One region of the Streptomyces sp. NBC_01471 genome, then DNA from elsewhere that is predicted to be linked to it. Evidence: riboswitches for the same ligand, from Rfam matches in the RefSeq annotation. Region 1 holds a riboswitch; each other region holds the start of a gene.
What was found. Region 1 has a riboswitch for cobalamin ahead of OG285_RS02445 (ABC transporter substrate-binding protein). Riboswitches for the same ligand answer to the same signal wherever they lie in the genome.
Positions count from the first base shown of each region.

Region 2: another riboswitch for cobalamin. It lies ahead of metE (5-methyltetrahydropteroyltriglutamate--homocysteine S-methyltransferase); the one in region 1 lies ahead of OG285_RS02445 (ABC transporter substrate-binding protein).
Region 3: another riboswitch for cobalamin. It lies ahead of OG285_RS03660 (CbtB-domain containing protein); the one in region 1 lies ahead of OG285_RS02445 (ABC transporter substrate-binding protein).
Region 4: another riboswitch for cobalamin. It lies ahead of OG285_RS28555 (cobalamin biosynthesis protein); the one in region 1 lies ahead of OG285_RS02445 (ABC transporter substrate-binding protein).

Region 1 is NZ_CP109450.1:570,793-575,796, forward strand. Features, by position in the region: gene OG285_RS02440 (ABC transporter permease) at 1-871, opposite strand, end outside; gene OG285_RS02445 (ABC transporter substrate-binding protein) at 873-2,453, opposite strand; cobalamin riboswitch at 2,488-2,674, opposite strand; gene OG285_RS02450 (trans-aconitate 2-methyltransferase) at 2,953-3,735, opposite strand; gene OG285_RS02455 (class I adenylate-forming enzyme family protein) at 4,089-5,004, opposite strand, start outside.
Region 2 is NZ_CP109450.1:385,499-390,502, reverse strand. Features, by position in the region: gene metE (5-methyltetrahydropteroyltriglutamate--homocysteine S-methyltransferase) at 1-1,357, opposite strand, end outside; cobalamin riboswitch at 1,518-1,742, opposite strand; gene OG285_RS01630 (hypothetical protein) at 2,087-2,614, shown strand; gene OG285_RS01625 (SAM-dependent methyltransferase) at 2,667-3,500, opposite strand; gene OG285_RS01620 (TIGR03668 family PPOX class F420-dependent oxidoreductase) at 3,770-4,201, opposite strand; gene OG285_RS01615 (LLM class F420-dependent oxidoreductase) at 4,201-5,004, opposite strand, start outside.
Region 3 is NZ_CP109450.1:838,898-843,901, forward strand. Features, by position in the region: gene OG285_RS03635 (AAA family ATPase) at 1-536, opposite strand, end outside; gene OG285_RS03640 (DUF2127 domain-containing protein) at 884-1,657, shown strand; gene OG285_RS03645 (histidine phosphatase family protein) at 1,647-2,270, opposite strand; gene OG285_RS03650 (hypothetical protein) at 2,269-2,412, shown strand; partial or broken gene OG285_RS03655 (histidine phosphatase family protein) at 2,621-2,883, opposite strand; adenosylcobalamin (AdoCbl) riboswitch at 3,098-3,242, shown strand; gene OG285_RS03660 (CbtB-domain containing protein) at 3,246-3,470, shown strand; gene OG285_RS03665 (CbtA family protein) at 3,497-4,264, shown strand; gene OG285_RS03670 (alkaline phosphatase family protein) at 4,623-5,004, shown strand, end outside.
Region 4 is NZ_CP109450.1:6,382,477-6,387,480, reverse strand. Features, by position in the region: gene OG285_RS28575 (alpha/beta hydrolase family protein) at 1-231, opposite strand, end outside; gene OG285_RS28570 (class II aldolase/adducin family protein) at 303-992, opposite strand; gene OG285_RS28565 (anion permease) at 1,226-2,482, shown strand; gene OG285_RS28560 (hypothetical protein) at 2,502-2,765, shown strand; cobalamin riboswitch at 2,907-3,048, shown strand; gene OG285_RS28555 (cobalamin biosynthesis protein) at 3,169-4,098, shown strand; partial or broken gene OG285_RS28550 (cobyric acid synthase) at 4,095-5,004, shown strand, end outside.

The sequences.
Region 1 (5,004 bases):
CGGTGAACAGCAGCGCGTACGTCTGCACCTGGGGCAGGTCCCGGTTCTGCACGGCCTCGACGAAACCGCTGCCAAGACCGCGGAAGCCGAACACGGCCTCCACCAGCACGGTGCCGCCCAGCAGCCCCTCCACGCAGCGGGCGAACTGCTGCGCTGCGGGACCCAGGGCGCCCGGCAGTACATGGCGCAGCACCACCGTCCGCTCCCGCATCCCCAGAAGCCGCAGGTGCCCGGCGACGGCACCGTGCCGCCCCGCCGCCACACCGGCCCGGATCTGCCGCGCCAGATCACACAGGTGCCGGGCCGTCAGTACGGTGACGGGCAGCACCAGCACGGCCGGCTGCGCCAGCAGCGCGCCCGTGTCCATGCCGACCGCGGTGGCGGGCAGCAGCCCGGCCGCCAGCGACACGGAGGCAACCAGCAGCAGCCCGAGCACGAACTCCGGTACGGCGTGCAGCAGAACAGTCGCCGTGTTCAGCGTCCGGTCGACGCGGCTGCCCTCCCGCAGCCCCGACACCGTGCCGAGGAGTGGCGCCAGGACCGTGACCAGTATCAGCGCCGGAACGCCCAGCAGCAGCGTCACCCCGATGCGGCGGCCGATGTCGTCGCCCACCGGCAGCCCGGTCGTCAGGGAGTGCCCGAAGTCGCCGGTGAGCAGCTGGCCGAGCCAGTGCCAGAAGCGGGCCCAGGCCGGCTCGTCAAGCCCCAACTGGCTTCGGAGCGAGGCGACTTGTTCGGACGTGCCGAGTTCACCGCGGAGCACGTCGGCCGTGTCCCCTGGCAGCAGCGAACCGACGGCGAACACGGTGACCAGCACCATCAGGCACTGAAGCACTGCCAGCAGTGAGCGCCGCAGGACATAGGCGCGCACGTCAGCCGATGCGGACCCGGTCGAACCGGGCCCAGTCGTGCGAGTTCGGCGGTGCCGCGCGCAGTCCGCGGACCGACGGGCCGATCGCGTCGTTGGCATCGGAGAACGCCCACACCAGCAGCCCGGACTCGTCCCGGGCGATCTTCTGGGCGCGCGCGAGCAGCGCCGGCCGGTCCTTCTCGTCGCGAGTGGTCCGGGAGCGCTCCAGCAGCGCGTCGAACTTCTTCGATGCGTACTGCGTCTGGTTGCGGGCCGCTCCACCGCGGACCCTTTGCTGGAGGAAGTCGGACACGGGCAGCGTGGAGGTGGTGTTGAAGGCGGCGACGCCCTGCGTCCTGATCTCGCTGAAATACGTGCTGGCCGCACGGGTGTTGGCGGTCAGCTTCAGCCCCACCTCGCGCAGCTGCCGCGCCATCAGGTCCGCGGCTGTCTCCCACGTGGCGTCGACGGAGCTGGTCTCCACGGTGATGTGCAGCCCCTCCGCGCCGGCCGCCTTCACCAGGCTCCGCGCCTCGCCGACGTCCCGTTCGCGGGGCCTGAGACCTTGCGGGTAGCCGCGCAGGCCCATGCCGAAGAGGTCGTTCCCCGCCTCACCGTGCCCGGCCAGCGCGACCCGGACCAGCGCCTCGCGGTCGAGCCCGAGCTGCACGGCCCGCACCAGCCGCGGGTCGTCGAACGGCTTCCGGCCGGTGCGCAGCAGCAGCTGCTGGGCGGTGGCCCGTTCCGCGGTGAGCAGTCGCGTCGAGCCCTCCTTCTTCAGCCGGTCCACGGAGGCGCCGGCCATGTCGGAGGCGTAGTGGACCTGTCCGGACAGCAGCGCGTTGAGCCGCGCCGACTCCTCGTTCGCGGGGACGATCTCCAGCTCGGCGATGTGCGGGGCGCCGTCCCAGTGGTCGGCCCAGCGCCGGTAGCGGGCGGTGCCACCGGGCGTGAAGGACACAAAGGTGAAGGGCCCGGAGCCGACGGGCTTGCGGAAGTCCCTCGTACCGTCGGGGATGATCTCGGTACCGGGGCCGGCGAAGACAGTGGGGAACTCGAAGTTCGGCGCCTTCAACACGAAGAGGACGGATCGCGCGCCCTCGGCCCTGGTGGCGTCGAAGTCGATCGCTGACAGCAGTACCTGCGAGGGGGAGCCGGTGGCGGGGTCCGCGGCACGGCGGTAACTGTAGAGAACGTCCTTCGCGGTCACCGGTTTCCCGTCGTGGAAGTCCGCCTTGCGCAGACGTATTCGCCAGCGGGTTCCGGAGGCGTCGCTCTCCCAGGACTCCGCGAGACGCTTGCGGACGGACATGTCGTCCGCGTACGTGCCGAGCGTGTCGTACAGGGCCTTGGCGCGGGCCTGGTCGACGAAGTTCGGGGCGATGTGGGGGTCGAGGGTCTCCTGCGAGCCGCCGGCCGTGAACGCGGCGCGGAACCGGTCGCCGCCTCCCCCGTCCTTCCCGTCCGCGCCGCAGCCGGTGAGCAGGCCGGAGGACGCGGCAAGTGCCAGGGCGCCCCCGGCGGCCAGCACGCTCCGCCTGCCGGGGCCTGGCCGGTTGCCGAGTTCCGGCCGGTGTACCGGCTCCGTCCGGGCATGCGTCATCACAGTCGATCCTCTCCGGGGTGTCCTCGCCCCTGCTGTCGGACCGGCGACGGGTCAGTCTCCTGGCTCCCGGATCATCGCTCGCCTCCGCCTTCCCATCCGCAGCCGCGGACAGTGACATGCAGGAGGACCGCTTCCCGGTCACAGTGGCGGGACCGCGCCGGACTCGCACCGGCTTCCTGATCCCCGTCGCCTCGTGCACCCATTGTGGCGCACGGGACGAGCGGAGCCGGACCCGGCTCTGCTCCCGGCTCCGGGGAGTGCGATCAGCTGGTCCCGGCAGCGCTGACGCGCAAGGTGCGGAGGAACGTCTTGTTCACGGCGCGCGCCAGGGGGCCGGTGGGTTGCGGCGACTTCCCTTGGTCGACGCGGAGGCTGCACCGCAGGCCAAGTCCCGGAGCTGACCACCTCGCGCAACCACGATGCGCCAGAGCCGCATGACCGGCCAGAGCGGGCCGGTCATGCGGCTTCGGCTCGCTCGACGCACAGGAAGGTCAGGTCACCGCAGTGCGGCGACCACCGCGTCACTGGGTGAACACCAGATCGGGCGTGCCTCCCGGAAACCGGCCTCCCGCAGGGTCCGCGTATGCCAGTCGGTGGTGGTGGGCCGCGCCGGGCGAGGGGCGTCGAGCGGCACCCGGGGGTCGCCCAGCAGGACGAACCGCCGTCGTACGGGTTCCGAGAGCGCCGGGTCCTCGGCGACCGCGCTCCACCAGGCGGCCCAGTCCTGCGCCCCGGCGGCCTGTTCACGTTCCTTGCGCGCCTCGGCGTGGGCACGGGCCGCGGCGTTGAGGATCGGCGCGGACTCGTCCACCATGTGGTCGGCGTTGAGGAAGACACCTCCTTCCCTGAGCACTCCCGTCAGTTGGCGGTAGAGGGCGCGCAGCGGCTCGGTGTCCAGCCAGTGCAGCGCGGTAGCCGTGAGGACCGCGTCGTAGGAGCGGCGCGGCAGCGCCCGGGTCCAGCCCGGATCGGTGAGGTCCGCCGTCACGAACTCCACCCGCCGGTCGTCGGCGAATGAGTGGGCGGCAATGGTGAGCAGCGCGGGGTCCAGGTCGACTCCGGTGCACCGGGCATCGGGAAAGCGCCGCAGGACGCGGTCCGTGATGGTGCCGGTGCCGCAGGCGAGGTCCAGAATCACGGGGGCTGGGCCGATCAGGGCCTCGGTCATGTCGAGCATGGCCCGGAACCGCTCTTCACGGTCGGGCATGTACCACTCCTGCTGCCGGTCCCAACTGGCCTGCCATGCAGGCCAGTCCGTACCGGCTTTCTTCTCCGTCATGGATTCCTCCGGTGGTGGAGCTGTGATTCACGCGTCCGCTCCGGAGAAGTCGCGCTCCCAGCCCGGCTCCCGGACGCACCCGGCACCCCGCCGTCGGGCGACGGTGGGATCCGGCCGTGGGCACCGATCCAGCAGACCGTGACGTGGTCCTCGCCCCCTCCAGCACGCGCAGACAGCCGCCGTCGCCGAGCTCCCGGACCTGCGCCACACCGTTGGAGCGGTATGCCCGCCCCGGCGTCGAGGAGGTCGCCCGGCTCGCCGCCGGACGCGCCCCCGCCGCACGGGGCGGAACGTAAATCCGAGTGGATCAGGCCTTCACATTCTGCTCGTTGCCTCGTTGCCGCGTATCCCGGTCACGCCTTCGTCCACGCGGCGCGCAGCGCCTTCTTGTCCACCTTGCCGACCTTGGTCGTCGGCAGCTGGTCCAGCAGGACCGTCTCCCGGGGCGCGTACAGCTCTCCCAACTCGGCGGTCACCGAGGCGCGGACCGCATCCGGGTCGATCTCGGCGCCCTCCGCCACGGCCAGGAAGATCTGTACGGCCTCGCCGTACTCCTCGTCGGGTACGCCCAGGGCCGCCGCGTTGCGCACACCGGGCAGCGTGAGCAGGAAGTCCTCCAGGACCCGGGAGTAGACGTTGTCGCTGGTGCTGCCGGTGACGATGATGTCCTTGGCCCGGTCGACGAGGTAGAGGTACCCCTCGGCGTCGAGGTAGCCCAGGTCCCCGGTGCGCAGCCAACCGTCGTGCAGCGCATCGGCGGTGCGCTCCGGGTCCTCGTAGTAGCCGAGCATCACGGTCTCGCCCCGGACGCACACCTCGCCGACCTGCCCGACGGGGAGCGCCGCGGCGCTGCCCTCACCACGGATCTCGATCTCGGTGTCGTGGATCGCACGACCGCAGCTGCCCCAGAGCTCGGGCCGCAGGGCTCCCTCCGACGCGAGGGCCTCCGCGCCGAACGCAGCGATCCCCAGCGCCTCGGACTGCCCGTACCCCTGGCTGAGCACGGGCCCGAAGACCTTGACCGCCTGCTGGAGCCGGCTGGGCGACGAGGCCGCGCCTCCGACGGCGATCCGCCGCAGTGCGGGAAGGGCCCCCGGCTCGCACTCCGGGTGGTCGAGGAGCGCGTACAGCATCGGCGGTACGAACATGGTGGCGGTGATCCGCTCCTCGCGCAGCACCGCGAGCGCCGCACCCGCTTCGAACTCGGGCAGCACGACGAGGGCGGATCCCGTCACCAGCGCCTGAATGGTGGTGAGATGGCCACTGCCG
Region 2 (5,004 bases), 190 kb from region 1:
TGGTCTGCGGGAACGAGCCGATGGTGGTGGTCGGCAGGAGCGGCAGCCCGAGATGGGCGCGCTGCGCCGCGGCCCGCACGGAGTAGGGCTGGGAGCGGCGCGCGTCGGCGTCCGTCACTGCGGCGGCCCTGGCCCGTACGGCGGGGTCGCGGGTGATCGCCGAGCCTGCCCGGGAGGCCAGGTCGGCGCGGTTGGCGGCCAGTTCGGCCGCGATGGCACCGGTCCCCTGGGTGAGCCCCTTGGCGAGGGTCGCGATCTCCGCGGTCTTCTGCCGGGCGAAGGCGAGCCAGCGCAGGATCTGCGGGTCGACGTCCCGTTCGGCGGATGCGTCGAGCGGCACGTGGAGGAGCGAGCAGGAGGCGGATACGTCCACCCGGTCGGCCAGCCCCAGCAGGGTTCCCAGCGTGGCGAGCGACTTCTCCAGGTCGTTGGCCCAGATATTGCGCCCGTTGACCACACCGGCGACAAGGCGCTTGCCGGGGAGTCCGCCGATCGCGGCCAGCGCGCCGAGATTGGCCGCCGCAGCTTCGGTGAAATCGAGCGCCAGGCCTTCCACCGGGGCCTTGGCCAGGACGGGAAGCGCGTCGCCGAGCCGGTCGAAGTAGGACGCGACCAGCAGCTTGGGACGGTCGGTCAGCGAGCCCAGTTCACGGTAGGCGCGTGCGGCGGCGTTCAGATCGGCGGGGGTGCGGTCCTGGACGAGAGCCGGCTCGTCCAGCTGGACCCACTCCGCGCCTGCCGCACGCAGATCGGCGAGGACCTCGGCGTAGACGGGCAGCAGCCGGTCCAGCAGGGTCAGCGGTTCGAAGTCCGCCGCGACGCCCGGCGCCGGCTTGGCCAGCAGCAGATAGGTGACCGGGCCTACGAGTACGGGACGGGCGGTGAGGCCGAGTGCGGTCGCCTCCCTGAGCTCCCCGGTCTGCTTGGTGGAGTCGGTGGTGAACACCGTGTCCGGGCCCAGTTCGGGCACCAGGTAGTGATAGTTGGTGTCGAACCACTTGGTCATTTCGAGGGGCGCCACGTCCTGGGTGCCGCGTGCCATCGCGAAGTAACCGTCGAGCGCGTCGGTTTCGACGGCCCCGCGGTGCCGCTCCGGGACCGCGCCGACCATGACACTGGTGTCCAGCACGTGGTCGTAGTACGAGAAGTCACCGGTGGGCACCTCGTGGATGCCGGACTCCGCCAGGCGCTGCCAGTTCGACCGGCGCAGACCTGCGGCGGTCTCGCGCAGTTCGTCGGCGCTGGTGCGGCCCTTCCAGTAGCCCTCGATGGCTTTCTTCAGTTCCCGGTTCGGGCCCTGGCGGGGGTAGCCGTACACGGTGGCCCGTGCTGCCGCGGCTGCGGACTTCGCTGTCACGGAAATCTCCTTCGCGAGATGACTCCTTGAGATCCCGGTGACGGGACGCGAACGCGAAGGGGTGACGAACCGGACGGTCCACGCGTGCCACGAGGCACGGTCGTCCGCCGGTATACGCGCCGACCCGCCCACGAGGTCACCGGGATGTCCGTACGCGATCGGTCGCGCACGGGCAACGGGCAGGTCTTCGGACTTGCGGGCGCGGTCACCCTCGGAAAGGGTTTCCCTCTACTGGCCGTCGCTTCCCAGGCCCGGCCGGGCCCAGTGCGTATGACGGCGGTCGTTCCCACTTACCGCTGCGGGGCAGTCCCGGATTTCCACCGGGTTCCCTCTTACGACGCATCCCGTCTGGCGGACGGGGCGAACCAGTTGCACCAGCCAGCCTAGAGGGAGACGTCCTTCCGCGGAGGCGTCCGCCCACATTGCGGACGGTGACGTGAGACACGGAGGACGACCGCGTACATCCTGGTCCGCCGCAGCGGAGCGGGGCTCGTGCCGGGCCGGATCGCCGGCTTCCGTCAACCGTTCGGTCCACGCCATCGGCCGTGCCATGGCGGCTGGATGGCTCACATGCGCCTATCCCGTGATCATTCGGGATGATACTGGGCAGGTGCTATCCGCCGTGCGCCCTGCCCCGGACTGCCTTCCGGCCCGGGCCGCCGGCGACCCAGGGCGACCCGGCCGTGCAGACAGTACGGTCCACGCCCCGAGACGGACGGAGCTCTCACGATGAAACGCCTCACCAGGACCGCGACCGCGGTGTCAGCCGGACTGCTGCTGCTCGGAACGCTCGGCACCGCCACGGCCACGGCCGCGACGGGCGTTCCCAGGGATCCCGGTGGTGTCCTCGGTCCGAACGGTTACAAGGGCATTCAGCTCGGACAGTCCGAACGCGATGCGGAGAAGACCGGTCTGCTGGTGAACAAGCAGACATCCCCCGGGTGCGACTTCTACCGCCTCGCTCCCAGCGAGGGCAAGCCGAACCTCGGCGGCGGCGTCTTCGTCGAGCCCCGCAAGGGCGTGGTGGTGATCACCGGGACGAACCTGATCCGCACACCCGAGGGAATCACCATGGGCACCGGCCTGGCCAGGGTCAAGGCCGCCTACCCCCGGCTGACGAAGGTCGGCGACTACATCTTCGAGACGCCCGTCCCCGGCGGTACCCCGGCCGAGCGCTACCGCTTCGCCGTGGACGAGCAGAACCTCGTGTCCGACTTCGCCCTTGAGGCCGCGGACCGGGGGACCTGCGACAGCTGAGGCCGCCCCGCCCGCGGGCGAGCGGGTCACCCGTCCGACGGGGCGACCGGCACTACCTCTTCACTCCGACGCCTGCCCAGATCGGGGTTGAGGCGGCGCCGGGCCCGGCGTCCGGGCTGCCGATGTCCGGCGTGTCCGTCCTGGGCCGCCACTGATGGGGCGCGACCAGCCCTGGATCGATCAGGTCGGTGCCGTCGAAGAACCGGAGCGTCTCGTCCCTGGTGAGGGGCCGCAGGGCCGTGCCCTCGGCTGCGAAATCGTCCTGCAGAGTGGCGGAACCTCCTGCGAGTTCCCTCGCGAACACGGATATCACCAGACAGCTGCCTGCGGGCAGCACGTCCATCAGACGCCGGACGACGGCATGCGGCTCGTCCTTCGGGTCGATCCAGTGCAGCAGCAGACCCATCGTCAGGGCGACCGGCTGCCCGAGGTCGAGAGTGTCGCGCAGTTCCGCTGACCCGAGAATGGTGTCCGGATCGGTGAAGTCGGCCTGGATGTAAGCGGTGCGGCCGGCGGGACTGCTCACGTGCAAGGCACGTGAGTGCGCGAGGACGATCGGATCGTTGTCCGCGTACACGACGCGGGATTCCGGTGCTGCCTCCTGCGCGACCTCGTGCAGGTTGGGCGAGGTCGGTATACCGGTGCCTATGTCGAGAAACTGCCGGATCCCCGCCTCGCCGACGAGGTATCGCACGGCACGCAGGACGAACTCCCGGTTGGTCCGCGCGGCCAGCTGCACGGACGGCATCTTCTCCGCCACCGTCGCGGCCATGGCCCGGTCGGCGGGATAGTTCGTCTTGCCGCCCAGAAATACATCGTAGATACGTGCTGGATGCGCCCTGTCGGTACGCAAGTCGATCGGCGCACGTGCGTCCGCACGGTTCATCCACTCGTCCGGTGACGACAACGAAATCTCTCCCTCAGGTCACAACGCTTGTGGACGATAGTGAACTTGATCGATCAGCATGTCCAACGCCGGCAGCCGAGGCGCACGGCACCCGGCCCCGCTCGGGCGACATAGGGGAACCGGGCCCGCATGTCCCCACGGTTGCTGGCGGGGGGAAGCGCGGAAGTCCTTCGAGGGTGACGTGGGGTTTCACTCACGAGCCCGGTAGTGGTGCTCTTCCCGCTCGTCGTCGTGGGACCGGCCCGGTGTTACGTGGCCCGCCACCCCGTCCAGCCGGTGACCGCGACCTCCACCACCTCACCGGCCGGCGGGCGTCCCGCGTACTGCTGTGGGTACTTCTCGGCGAGCAGCGCCGCGTAGTGCGCCGCGTCGGCGGACTGCGCGGCGGGTGGGAGCACCCGGGCCTGCCCGTCCGCGCGGGCCCACCACAACTGGTCCCAGTCCTCCCGGTAGGAGTCGGTGAGCAGGCAGACCTCGGGATTGGCGCGGATGTTGGCCAGCCGTTTGAGGTGGGGGGACCGCTTGGGCTTGTGGTCGACGGCCATGACCAGCGTCTCGCCGGCCACCGTGAAGACCACCGGCACCAGGTGCGGGCGCCCCGCCGCGTCGGCGGTCGCCAGGCGGGCGACCCGGGACGCCGCGAACCGCTCACGCGCCTCCGACCTGGTCAGGCGGGGCATCAGCGGAAGCGCTCCGCGGCCTCGGCGAGCCGGTCGAGCTGTGCCAGGGCGCCGGGCTCGGGATCGGACGGCAGGGAGAACAGCACCCGCTCCACGCCGAGTTCCGCGTACTCCTCGATTGATCCGGGGGTGTCGGGCACCGCGTAGACCGTCACCGGGACCTCGCGGCCCGCTGCGGCGCGCACCTCCTCGATCTGCGGTCGCAGTGCCTCGGGCGGGACACTGTTGGCGAGCCAGGCGTCACCGAGTTCGGCGACCCTGGGGAAGGCACCCCGGCCGCCACCCACGTAGATCGGCGGATACGGCCGCTGCACGGGCTTGGGCCAGGAGTAGACCGGGTCAAAATCGACGAACTCGCCGTGGAATTCGGCCTTCTCCATGGTCCACAGCGCGATGATCGCGCGCAGCCGCTCGTCGACGAGCCGGCCCCGGGTGGCGGCGTCGGTGCCGTGGTTGGCCATCTCCTCACGGTTCCAGCCGACGCCCACACCGAAGACGGCCCGGCCTTCGGAGACCAGGTCGAGTGAGGCGATGCCCTTGGCGGTGTGGATCGGGTCGCGCTGCGAGACCAGGGCGATACCGGTGCCCACCAGGAGGCGTTCGGTGACGGTGGCGACGGCGGTCAGTGCCACGAAGGGGTCGAGCGTGCGGTAGTAGATGTCCGGCAGGTCGCCGCCGCCGGGGTAGGGCGAACGGCGGTCCACCGGGATGTGGCTGTGCTCGGCGATGAACAGCGAGTCGAATCCGCGCTCCTCGACGGCCCGCCCGAGGGGAGCCGGCCGGATGCTCCGGTCGGTGATGAA
Region 3 (5,004 bases), 270 kb from region 1:
AGCACCGGCGGCCCGCCGTCGCGCCCGGTGAAGGAGGCCAGCCAGGCGAGCGTCTCCAGATCGCACCACTGGGCGTCGTCCACGATGAAAACCAGCGGGCGGAACAGCCCGGCGAGCCGCACGGCCACGGCGTCCAGACCGTCGCGGACCCCCTGCGGGTCCGCCTGCTGGGCGCCGGGCGGGGCGACGCCGAGTGCGGGCCCGACGATGTCGTACCGGTCGCCCAGCAGATCGCGCGCGTCCCGGATCCCGGGCATCGTCAGCGCGGGCTGCAGGAGTTGGCGTACGACGTGGAAGGGTACGGAGGTGAGCGTCTCACCGCCACGTGCCGACCACACCGTGCAGCGCCCGGCCGCCTGGCTGCTGACCGTGTCGAGCAGTGCGGTCTTCCCCAGGCCCGCCTCACCGCTGTAGATGAGGAGACCCCCGGCGGACTCCCCCGCGCACAACGCCTCGACGGCGTGCGTGCCCACGGCGATCTCGCTGTCCCGCTCCAGCAGCGTCACGGCGGCCGGGCGTTCCTTCCGGGACCCCATCGTTCCTCCCCCTGCCTGAAAACGGATTTCGAGAATATCCCGGCAGGCCGGGGCCGCGGGGCGGTCCGGAAGGACCGGTTCACGAGTGGGCAGAAGTTCGCATGCCCGGCGGGCGTTGGCAGTAATCTTGTGAACCGGCCCTGCCTTAATCCTGTGAACCGCCCCTGCTTTCGGCTCGCCCGCTCGTCTCCCCCGTCTGTCGGTGCCCTGTCATCCGGCGCCTACGATGCCCTGCTACGGTCCGCGCTGGACCGGTGCGGCCGGCCACCGGTCTCCGCCAGGAACATCGAAGACCGGAACATGAGGGACCAGAACATCAAGAACCGAACGATCACGGGGAAGACAGCATGAAGATCGACTGGGACCGGCGCACCTGCGCACGGCGCGGGCACGTGACGTACGCCCCGCAGGAACCGGAACTGGCGGCGCGGCTGCGTGCCGAGACGGGACTCGGCGAGGCCTGGCGCTGCCTCCGCTGCGGGGACTTCGCTCTGGGGGATCCGCACGGGGCGGGTCCCGCGCGGGACGCCCCGCTGGTGCCGCGCGGCAGGGTGCTGCGCGATCTGTTCATCCTGCGCTTTCTCGCCGTGGAGCGGGCGGTGCGCGGCGTGTTCATCGTGCTGGCGGCCGTGGCCGTGTGGAAGTTCAGCAACAGCCAGGACGCGGTGCGCCGGCTCTTCGACGAGAATCTGGACGTGCTGCGTCCGGTGTTCCGTCACTTCCACTACGACCTGGACAACTCGCCGGTGGTCGGCACCATCCAGAAGACCTTCGGCTACAAGCACTCCACGCTGGTGCTCGTGGCCGCGCTGCTGGTCGTCTACGCGCTGATCGAGATCATCGAGGGTGTCGGGCTGTGGCGCGCGAAGCGCTGGGCCGAGTATCTCACCGTCATCGCCACCGCGGTGTTCCTGCCGCTGGAGGTCTACGAACTCACCGAGAAGGTCAGCTGGCTGAAGATCGCCACGCTGGCGATCAACATCCTGGCGGTGCTCTACATCCTGCTCGGCAAGCGCCTGTTCGGCCTGCGCGGCGGGCACGCGGCCTTCGAGGCCGAGCGGCAGAGCGCCTCGCTGCTGGAGGTCGAGACGACGGCCGGGACGGTGCCCGTCAGCCGCTGACGGGCTGCGGGACCTGGTTCCACACGGCGAGGGCGGGCCGGCCGTGCTCCGTGCCGATCCGGCTCACGGATGCGGTGTCCAGCCGGAAGAGCGCTCCGGCGGAGGGCGGCAGGCCGAGGCGGCGCGCGGTCAGCACCCGCAGGAAGTGGGCGTGCGCGACCAGGACGACGTCTCCGCCCTCGCCGTCGAGGTCGGCGTCGCGCAGCGCCACGTCGACCCGCTTCAGGACGCGGTCGGCGCGCTCACCGACCTGCTGCGGGGTCTCACCGGGGTGCTCGGGCGGCCCCTCGGCCACTCCGTCGGTCCACAGGTCCCAGTCGGGCCGGTCCCGGTGGATCTCCGCGCTGGTGATGCCCTCGTACGCCCCGTAGTCCCACTCGTGCAGGTCGGCGTCGGTGTGGGCGGGCACCAGCCCGGCCAGCTCGGCGGTCCGCCTGGCCCGGGTCAGCGTGCTGGTCAGGGTGAGCGCGATGCGCCGCTGGGCCAGCAGTGGTGCGACCTTGCGGGCCTGCTCCTCGCCGGACGCCGTCAGCGGCAGATCCGTCCAGCTGGTGTGTTTCCCGGTGCGGCTCCAGCTGGTCTCACCGTGCCGTACGAGAATCAGCTCTCCCATGACCGCCCTGCCCTTTCGCGTCTGTCACCTCGAAGCCGGTGTGATGCCGGTGCCGGGGGTGACGTCGGTGTTGATGTTGTACAAGGGCTTCAGCCTGTCACGACCAGCGAAGATTCCCGCAGAGCGGGCCCGCGGGCTGTGATGCTCGGCGCACTGCCCGCGGTACGCCCGGGTCCAGCTCCTCCGGTGCAGTCCGGCCCGGTCCGGTCCGGTGCTGTGCCGGTCCGGTGCTGTGCCAGTCCGGTGCTGTCCGGTCCGACGCTGTCCAGCCCGGTCGGCCAGTCCGGTGCTGTCCAGTCCGGTCGCGTGCCTCCCAGCGGAGCGCACCGGCTGCGGGCGCGCATCCCGGGTCACGGTTCCAGCGGCCGTCCGATGCGCAGGTTCCACCGTCCGGCCCTGCCGCTCAGCTCGGTCAGCGTCACGGTGCCGCGTCCAGCCGCCAGAGCACCTCGCCGGGGAGGGCCGGCACCTGCGGTACGGCGGCCCGCACCACGGCGGGACCGGCCACTGCCAGCCCCCGGCCGCCCCCGCCGGCCGGCCCTTCCAGCCAGGTGCCCGTCCGCTCGCGGAGCGCGTGCAGGGACTCACCACCGTGCGGCGCCGCGGCGGGATCCGCGGCCCCTCGCCGTCGAAGCGCGCTTCGCGCAGTGCGGCGCTGTGGGCAGGTGAGATCAACATCACGCGTACCGTCATCGCTGTCCCCGTCGCGGTGTCCGTCCGCTCGGCAGGGCAAGCGGATCACGTGAGTTGGGGGCGGCGGGCACGGGGTGTGACGGGCCGTCCGGCCGACCGGCACCGTAGCGGAGCCGGCCCGGCAAGCGGTACGGTCCACATGAACATGACGAGGGTGTGATGGAAGTCCGGTGGGAATCCGGCACGGTCGCGCCACTGTGAACCCGTTCTGCGGGAAGTCAGACCCAGCACCTTCGTCTCAGGCACCACGATCGGGACGCGTGTTCCCCAGGAGGTTCTGCCATGGCAAACTCCCTTGCCCCCACCCCGAGCGCCCCCGCCACTCCGGCGATCGCTCCTCTCTCCCTCAAGGCCATCGCCCCCTGGGCGGTCTTCTTCGGGATCCTCATGCTCATCCTGCTGTACTTCGTCGGCGCCGAACAGGGCGCCACCTCGCTCGTCTCCGGGACGGATGTGCACGAGTGGGTCCATGACGGGCGTCACCTTCTCGGCTTCCCCTGCCACTGACCGCTGACGTCCAGGGGACCTCTCTCATGAACTCCATATCCATACGCGCCCTGCTCGTCCGCGGCATGCTGGCCGGCCTCGCCGCCGGTGTGCTGGCGCTGGTCGTCGCCTATCTGCTCGGTGAGCCGCGGGTGGACTCGGCCATCGCCTTCGAGGACGCGCACAGCCACGAGCACGAGATGGAGGTGGTCAGCCGCTCCCTCCAGTCGACAGCCGGCCTGGCCACCGGTGTGCTCGTCTTCGGCGTCGCGGTCGGCGGCATCGCCGCCCTCGCGTTCTGCTTCGCACTCGGCCGTACCGGCAGGTTCGGCCCCCGGGCGACAGCCGTGCTGGTGTCGGCCGGCGCCCTGATCGCCGTGTACGTCGTGCCGTTCCTCAAGTACCCGGCCAACCCGCCGTCCGTCGGCGACCCCGGCACCATCGGCAAACGCACCACGCTGTACTTCCTGATGATGGTCCTCAGCGTGCTGCTCGCCGTCGCCGCCGTGATCCTCGGCAAGCGGCTCGCGCCCCGGCTGGGCAACTGGAACGCCACTGTGTCGGCGGGCGCCGCTTTCCTCGTGGTGGTCGGACTCGCCTATGAGTTCCTGCCCGCCATCAACGAGGTGCCCAAGGACTTCCCGGCCACTCTGCTCTGGCAGTTCCGGCTCTCGGCACTCGCCATCCAGCTCACCCTGTGGACCGGGTTCGGCATGATCTTCGGCCACCTCGCCGAGCGTCATCTCCTGCCGCGGACAGCTCCGGCACACGACGCGGACGGCACGACGGCGCGGACGACGGCCCCCGTCAGCTGACCAACTGCGCGTGCGCCACCGGCTGTGGGCGCACCCACAGCTGTGCGTGCGTCAACTGCCGTGGCGGGCACCACCGGCAGCGCGTGCACCACGAGCTGCCGACCGGCACCGGCCTCCCCCACTGGCACGCTGATGCACTGACGGCTTCGCCTCCGTATCCCGGAGACCACGGATCCCGCCCGGACCACATCCGGGCGGGATCCGTCCGTGTGCGAACACAAGGTTCTGGCTTGGCCAACCCCTTGCCACTCATTGTCCACGTGTTCACCGTTTCACCCCTCTGCTCCTCACCGGCTGCCCGCAAGAGTTTCCGGAGGGCCCTGAAAGGGGCCCGTCCGAGCTTGAGAAGGGGATGTTCATGGCCGAGTTGACGCGACGCAGACTCCTTGGCTCAGCGGCAGGCGCGGTCGGCGGTGCGGCCGCACTGTCGCTGCTTCCGCCCAGCGTGCAGAAGGCGGTCGCGGCCGGGCCGCCGCGCCACGGCTCCCTGCGCGACATCGAACACGTCGTCATGCTGATGCAGGAGAACCGCTCGTTCGACCACTACTTCGGCACACTGTCCGGCGTACGCGGCTTCAGCGATCCACAGGCGCAGAAGCTGGCCAACGGCAAGCCGGTCTTCTACCAGCCCGACACCGTGAATCCGAAGGGCTATCTGCTCCCGTTCCACCTGGACACGCACACGTCGAGCGCCCAGGCCATCCCGTCCACCAGCCACGCCTGGTCCGTACAGCACGAGG
Region 4 (5,004 bases), 5.8 Mb from region 1:
TCCGGGACCCTCCAGCCCGTACACACCGGGGCGCAGCGAGGCCAGGCACCGGGTGAGGGTGACCCGGCCGGGGGCCGTGGCGTGGACGGAGAGCCGGGGTTCGGCGGGCAGGGCCCGGCCGTGCGGCGCCTTGAGCGCGGCGTCGGCGGCCAGCCGGCCGGCCGCTGCCGCGGCCGCGCCGACGCCGATCAGAGTGGTGACGGCCATTGCCGTCGCGGTTGCCGGGCGCACTCCTCCAGTGTCGGTGGGGGCGGGCCCGGCTGCCAGCCGGCCGGAGCAAACGGGGCCGGGCCGGACAGGGCCTAGCCGGGCTGGCCGTATCCCCGGAGCTTCTCGGTGACCTCGGCCAGCTGCCCCGGCGACAGCAGGGACGGGGCCCGGCCGGGCAGCGCGGACGCGGTCAGCCAGAGCCGGCACATCCACTCCAGCTGGGCGGTGCGGTCATAGGCCTGGTCGAGCGAGCTGCCGTAGGTGACCGTTCCGTGGTTCTGGAGGAGGCAGCCGGACCGGTCCGCGAGGGCGGTGAGCATGTTCGCGGCCAGCTCGTCGCTTCCGTAGAGCGCGTACGGGGCGACGCGCACCGGGCCGCCCAGCGCAGCGGCCATGTAGTGGACGACGGGCAGCTCGGGGACGAGGGTGGAGACCGCCGTCGCGTGCACCGCGTGGGTGTGGACCACGGCGGTGGCGGTGGTGGCGCGGTGGACGGCCAGGTGCAGGGGCAGTTCGCTGGTCGGTTTCAGCTCGCCGAGCACCTGGTGGCCGTCCAGGTCGACGGCGACGGTGTCGCCCGGGCCGAGCCTCTCGTACGGCACGCCGCTGGGGGTGACCAGGACCAGGTCGCCGCAGCGCACCGAGACATTGCCCGATGTGCCCACGACCAGCCCTTCGGAAGCGGTCCTGCGGGCGGTGGCGACGAGCTCGTGCCAGGCTCTCGCGAGCGGATCGGTCTCCTCGGGCGCCACCGGCGTCTCCCCCATCACGTCTGCCCCCATCACGTCTGCCTCGCCGCACGTCTGCCCGCTGTGCCGCTCCGGGCACCTGCGCCCGTCCACGCGATGATGCCAGGCGCCCGGGCGCCCCGGCAGGCCGCCGGGGCAGCGGCCCGCGGGGAGCGGAACAGAGGCCTCCGGGCAGGGTCACCACAGCGCCCGGCCCAGTTCATCTTCCGTTCACCCAGGTTGCCTACGTTCATCTCGTCAATGACCTCGAACGATTGCCCAGGTAAATGGAACACTTGACCCTGCTCCTTGGGATCGTGATCATTACCGCTCTCGTGTTCGACTTCACGAACGGTTTCCACGACACGGCCAACGCGATGGCGACCACCATCTCGACCGGCGCTCTCAAACCGAAGACCGCGGTGGCCATGTCCGCCGCGCTCAACCTTGTCGGGGCTTTCCTGTCCGTCGAGGTCGCCAGGACGATCTCCGGCGGGATCATCAATGAACAGGGCATCACCACAGAAGTGATCTTCGCGGCACTCGTCGGTGCCATCCTCTGGAACCTGCTGACCTGGCTGCTCGGCCTGCCGTCCAGTTCCTCCCACGCACTCTTCGGCGGGCTCATCGGAGCCACGCTGATGTCGGTCGGCTCGTCCGGTGTCAACGGCGATGTCGTCATCACCAAGGTTCTGCTCCCCGCGGTCGCCGCGCCCGTCGTCGCCGGAGTCGCGGCCCTGCTGGCGACCAGGCTGACGTACCGGATCGGCCGCCGTACGGACGAGAAGTCAGCCGCCAGGGGCTACCGGGCCGGTCAGATCGCGTCCGCCGGTCTGGTCTCGCTCGCCCACGGCACCAACGACGCGCAGAAGACCATGGGCGTCATCACCCTCGCCCTGGTGACCGGCCATGTCATCGCACCCGGATCGAACCCGCCCCTGTGGGTCATCGTCTCCGCGGGCACCGCCATCGCGCTGGGCACCTACCTGGGCGGCTGGCGCATCATCAAGACCATGGGCAAGGGGCTCACGGAGCTGCGGCCGCAGCAGGGCTTCGCCGCCCAGACCGGTGCGGCGACCGTGATCCTGGCCTCCTCGCACCTCGGCTTCTCGCTCTCCACCACCCAGGTCTGCTCGGGCGCCGTGATGGGCGCGGGCGTCGGCCGCAAGGGCGGGGTAGTCCGCTGGTCCACCGCGACCCGGATGTTCGTCGCCTGGTGCCTGACCCTGCCCGCCGCCGCGATCGTCGGCGCGGGCGCCGAGTATCTGACCGGCCGCGGCCCCTGGGGCATCGGCGCGGTCGCCGTCCTGCTGATCGCGGGCTCCGGTGTCATCTGGTCGCTCTCCCGCCGCAGGCCGGTGGGCCAGCACAGTGTCACCCCCGACGATCCTGCCGGGTCGGACGAGCCCCCGGGTGTGGTGACCGCGGCCGTCGCGGCCGTCACCCCGCCGCCGCCGGCCGGCGCGGTCTCCGACGGTCTCCGCACCACCATCCCCGCACCGGTCGGCGCCGCACCGGAGCCCACCCGGCCCGCCACGGTCTGAAGGAGAAGGACACCGCAGCATGGACATCGACTGGGCAGCACTCGGCACCGTCTTCGGCGTCAGCCTCGTGGCCACCGTCGGACTGGTGGGCCTGTTCACCCTCGGCGTGGTGGGCCTCGCGCGGAGGCCCGCGCCGGAGGCAGGCAGCGCCACCGCACCCGCCGCCGCGACACCTGCCGGTGCGGGCCGGGGCCCGGCGCCGGCCGCGCGGGCCGGTTCGTACGCCTGCTTCGCGCTCTGCGCGGCGGCCGTGGCGTACGGGATCTATCTGATCGTCGCCTGACCACCACGCCGCCCCGCACCACCGACCGCGTCACCCCGCCCGCCCGGCGGCCCGCCAACGGCCGCCGGGCGGGCGGCCCGTGTGAGCGGCCCGTGTGGGGCTCCGCACACGGCCCCGTCGCAGGTCAAGGGTGAGTTGACGGGTGTTCGCCGACCGTGGTGGACTTCCGGGGCCAATACGGCGGCAGGAGAGGAAGTCCGGTGCGAATCCGGCGCGGTCCCGCCACTGTCACCGGGGGTCGCACCCCGGGAGCCAGGAACTCTCACCGCCGGTCACGTCGAACCAGGGCGCGGACACCCTGAGTGAGGACTACGCCATGCGCGGCCGCCTGCTGCCCGAACCGCCCGACGCTCCGAGTACGGCTGCTGAACGGGCCCGCCGAGGCATACCGGGCTGCTGACCCATGCGTGCCGAGCGTGTCTTCGTGTACGGCGCCACCACGGGCCTCCTGGCAGACCTCCTCTTCGCCGACCCCCGGCGCGGGCACCCCGTCGCCGCCTTCGGGCGGGCCGCCGCCGCCGTCGAGCGCCGGCTCTGGCGCGACCACCGCGGGTGGGGCGCCCTGCACACCGCGGTCTGCGCCGGGGGCGCGACGGGCGCCGCCGTACTGGCCGGACGTGCCGTACGCGGCCGGCCCGCGGCGGGTGTCGCGCTGACCGCCGCCGCCACCTGGGCCGTCGTCGGCGGCACTTCGCTGGGGCGTGAGGCCCGCGCGGTGGGCGACGCGCTGGCCGCGGGAGACGTCGAGGCGGCCAGGGAGCGGCTGCCGCATCTGTGCGGACGCGATCCGCAGGCGCTCGACGCGCAGCAGATCGCGCGGGCCGTCGTGGAGTCCGTGGCCGAGAACACCTCCGACGCGGTGGTGGGCGCACTGGTCTGGGGCGCCCTGGCCGGGGTGCCCGGTCTCGCCGGGTTCCGGGCGGTGAACACCCTGGACGCGATGGTCGGCCACAAGTCCCCCCGTCATCTGCGGTACGGCTGGGCATCCGCCCGGCTCGACGACCTGGCCGGCTGGCCGGGCGCCCGGCTCACCGCCGTACTCGCGGTGCTCGCGGGCGAGGACCCGCGCGGCGCCCTGCGGGCCTGGCGGTCGGACGCGGGCGGCCACCCGAGCCCCAACGCGGGCCCGGTGGAGGCCTCGTTCGCGGGCGCGCTGGGCGTACGGCTCGGCGGCACCCTCGCGTACGGCGGCCGGGTCGAGCACCGGGCGGTACTGAACGCCGGCGGCCGGCCCGTTGCCGCCGGCGACATCGAGCGCGCGGTGCGGCTGTCGCGCCGGGTGTCCCTGCTGGCGCTCGCGGCAGCTCTCGTGGTGAGGAAGGTGCGCGGATGAGTGGCGGACTACTGGTGGCCGGAACCACGTCGGACGCGGGGAAGAGCGTGGTCACGGCGGGCATCTGCCGGTGGCTGGTGCGCCAGGGTGTGAAGGTCGCCCCCTTCAAGGCGCAGAACATGTCGCTCAATTCGTTCGTCACCCGCGAGGGCGCGGAGATCGGGCGGGCCCAGGCGATGCAGGCGCAGGCGGCGCGGGTCGAGCCCACGGCGCTGATGAACCCGGTGCTGCTCAAGCCGGGGAGCGACCGGTCGAGCCAGGTCGTGCTGATGGGGAAGCCGGTGGGCGAGATGAGCGCCCGCGGCTACCACGGCGGCCGCCAGGAATCGCTGCTCGGCACGGTGACGGACTGTCTGGACCAGCTCCGGGGCATGTATGACGCGGTGATCTGCGAGGGGGCGGGGAGTCCGGCCGAGATCAATCTGCGGCGCACCGACATCGTCAACATGGGCATCGCGCGCGCCGCGCGGTTCCCGGTGGTCGTCGTCGGCGACATCGACCGGGGCGGTGTCTTCGCGTCGTTCTTCGGTACGACGGCGCTGCTGAGCGCCGAGGACCAGTCGCTCGTCGCCGGGTACCTGGTCAACAAGTTCCGCGGCGACGTGTCCCTGCTCGAACCGGGGCTCGACATGCTGTACGGGCTGACCGGGCGGCGGACCTACGGTGTCCTGCCGTTCGCACACGGTCTGGGCATCGACGAGGAGGACGGGCTGCGGGTGTCGATGCGGGGCACGGTGCGCGAGTCCGCCGTGGCCGCTCCGTACGGGGAGGACGTGCTGCGGGTCGCCGTGTGCGCCGTGCCGCTGATGTCGAACTTCACGGATGTGGACGCGCTGGCGGCCGAACCGGGCGTCGTGGTGCGGTTCGTGGACCGTGCGGAGGAGCTGGCCGACGCGGACCTGGTGA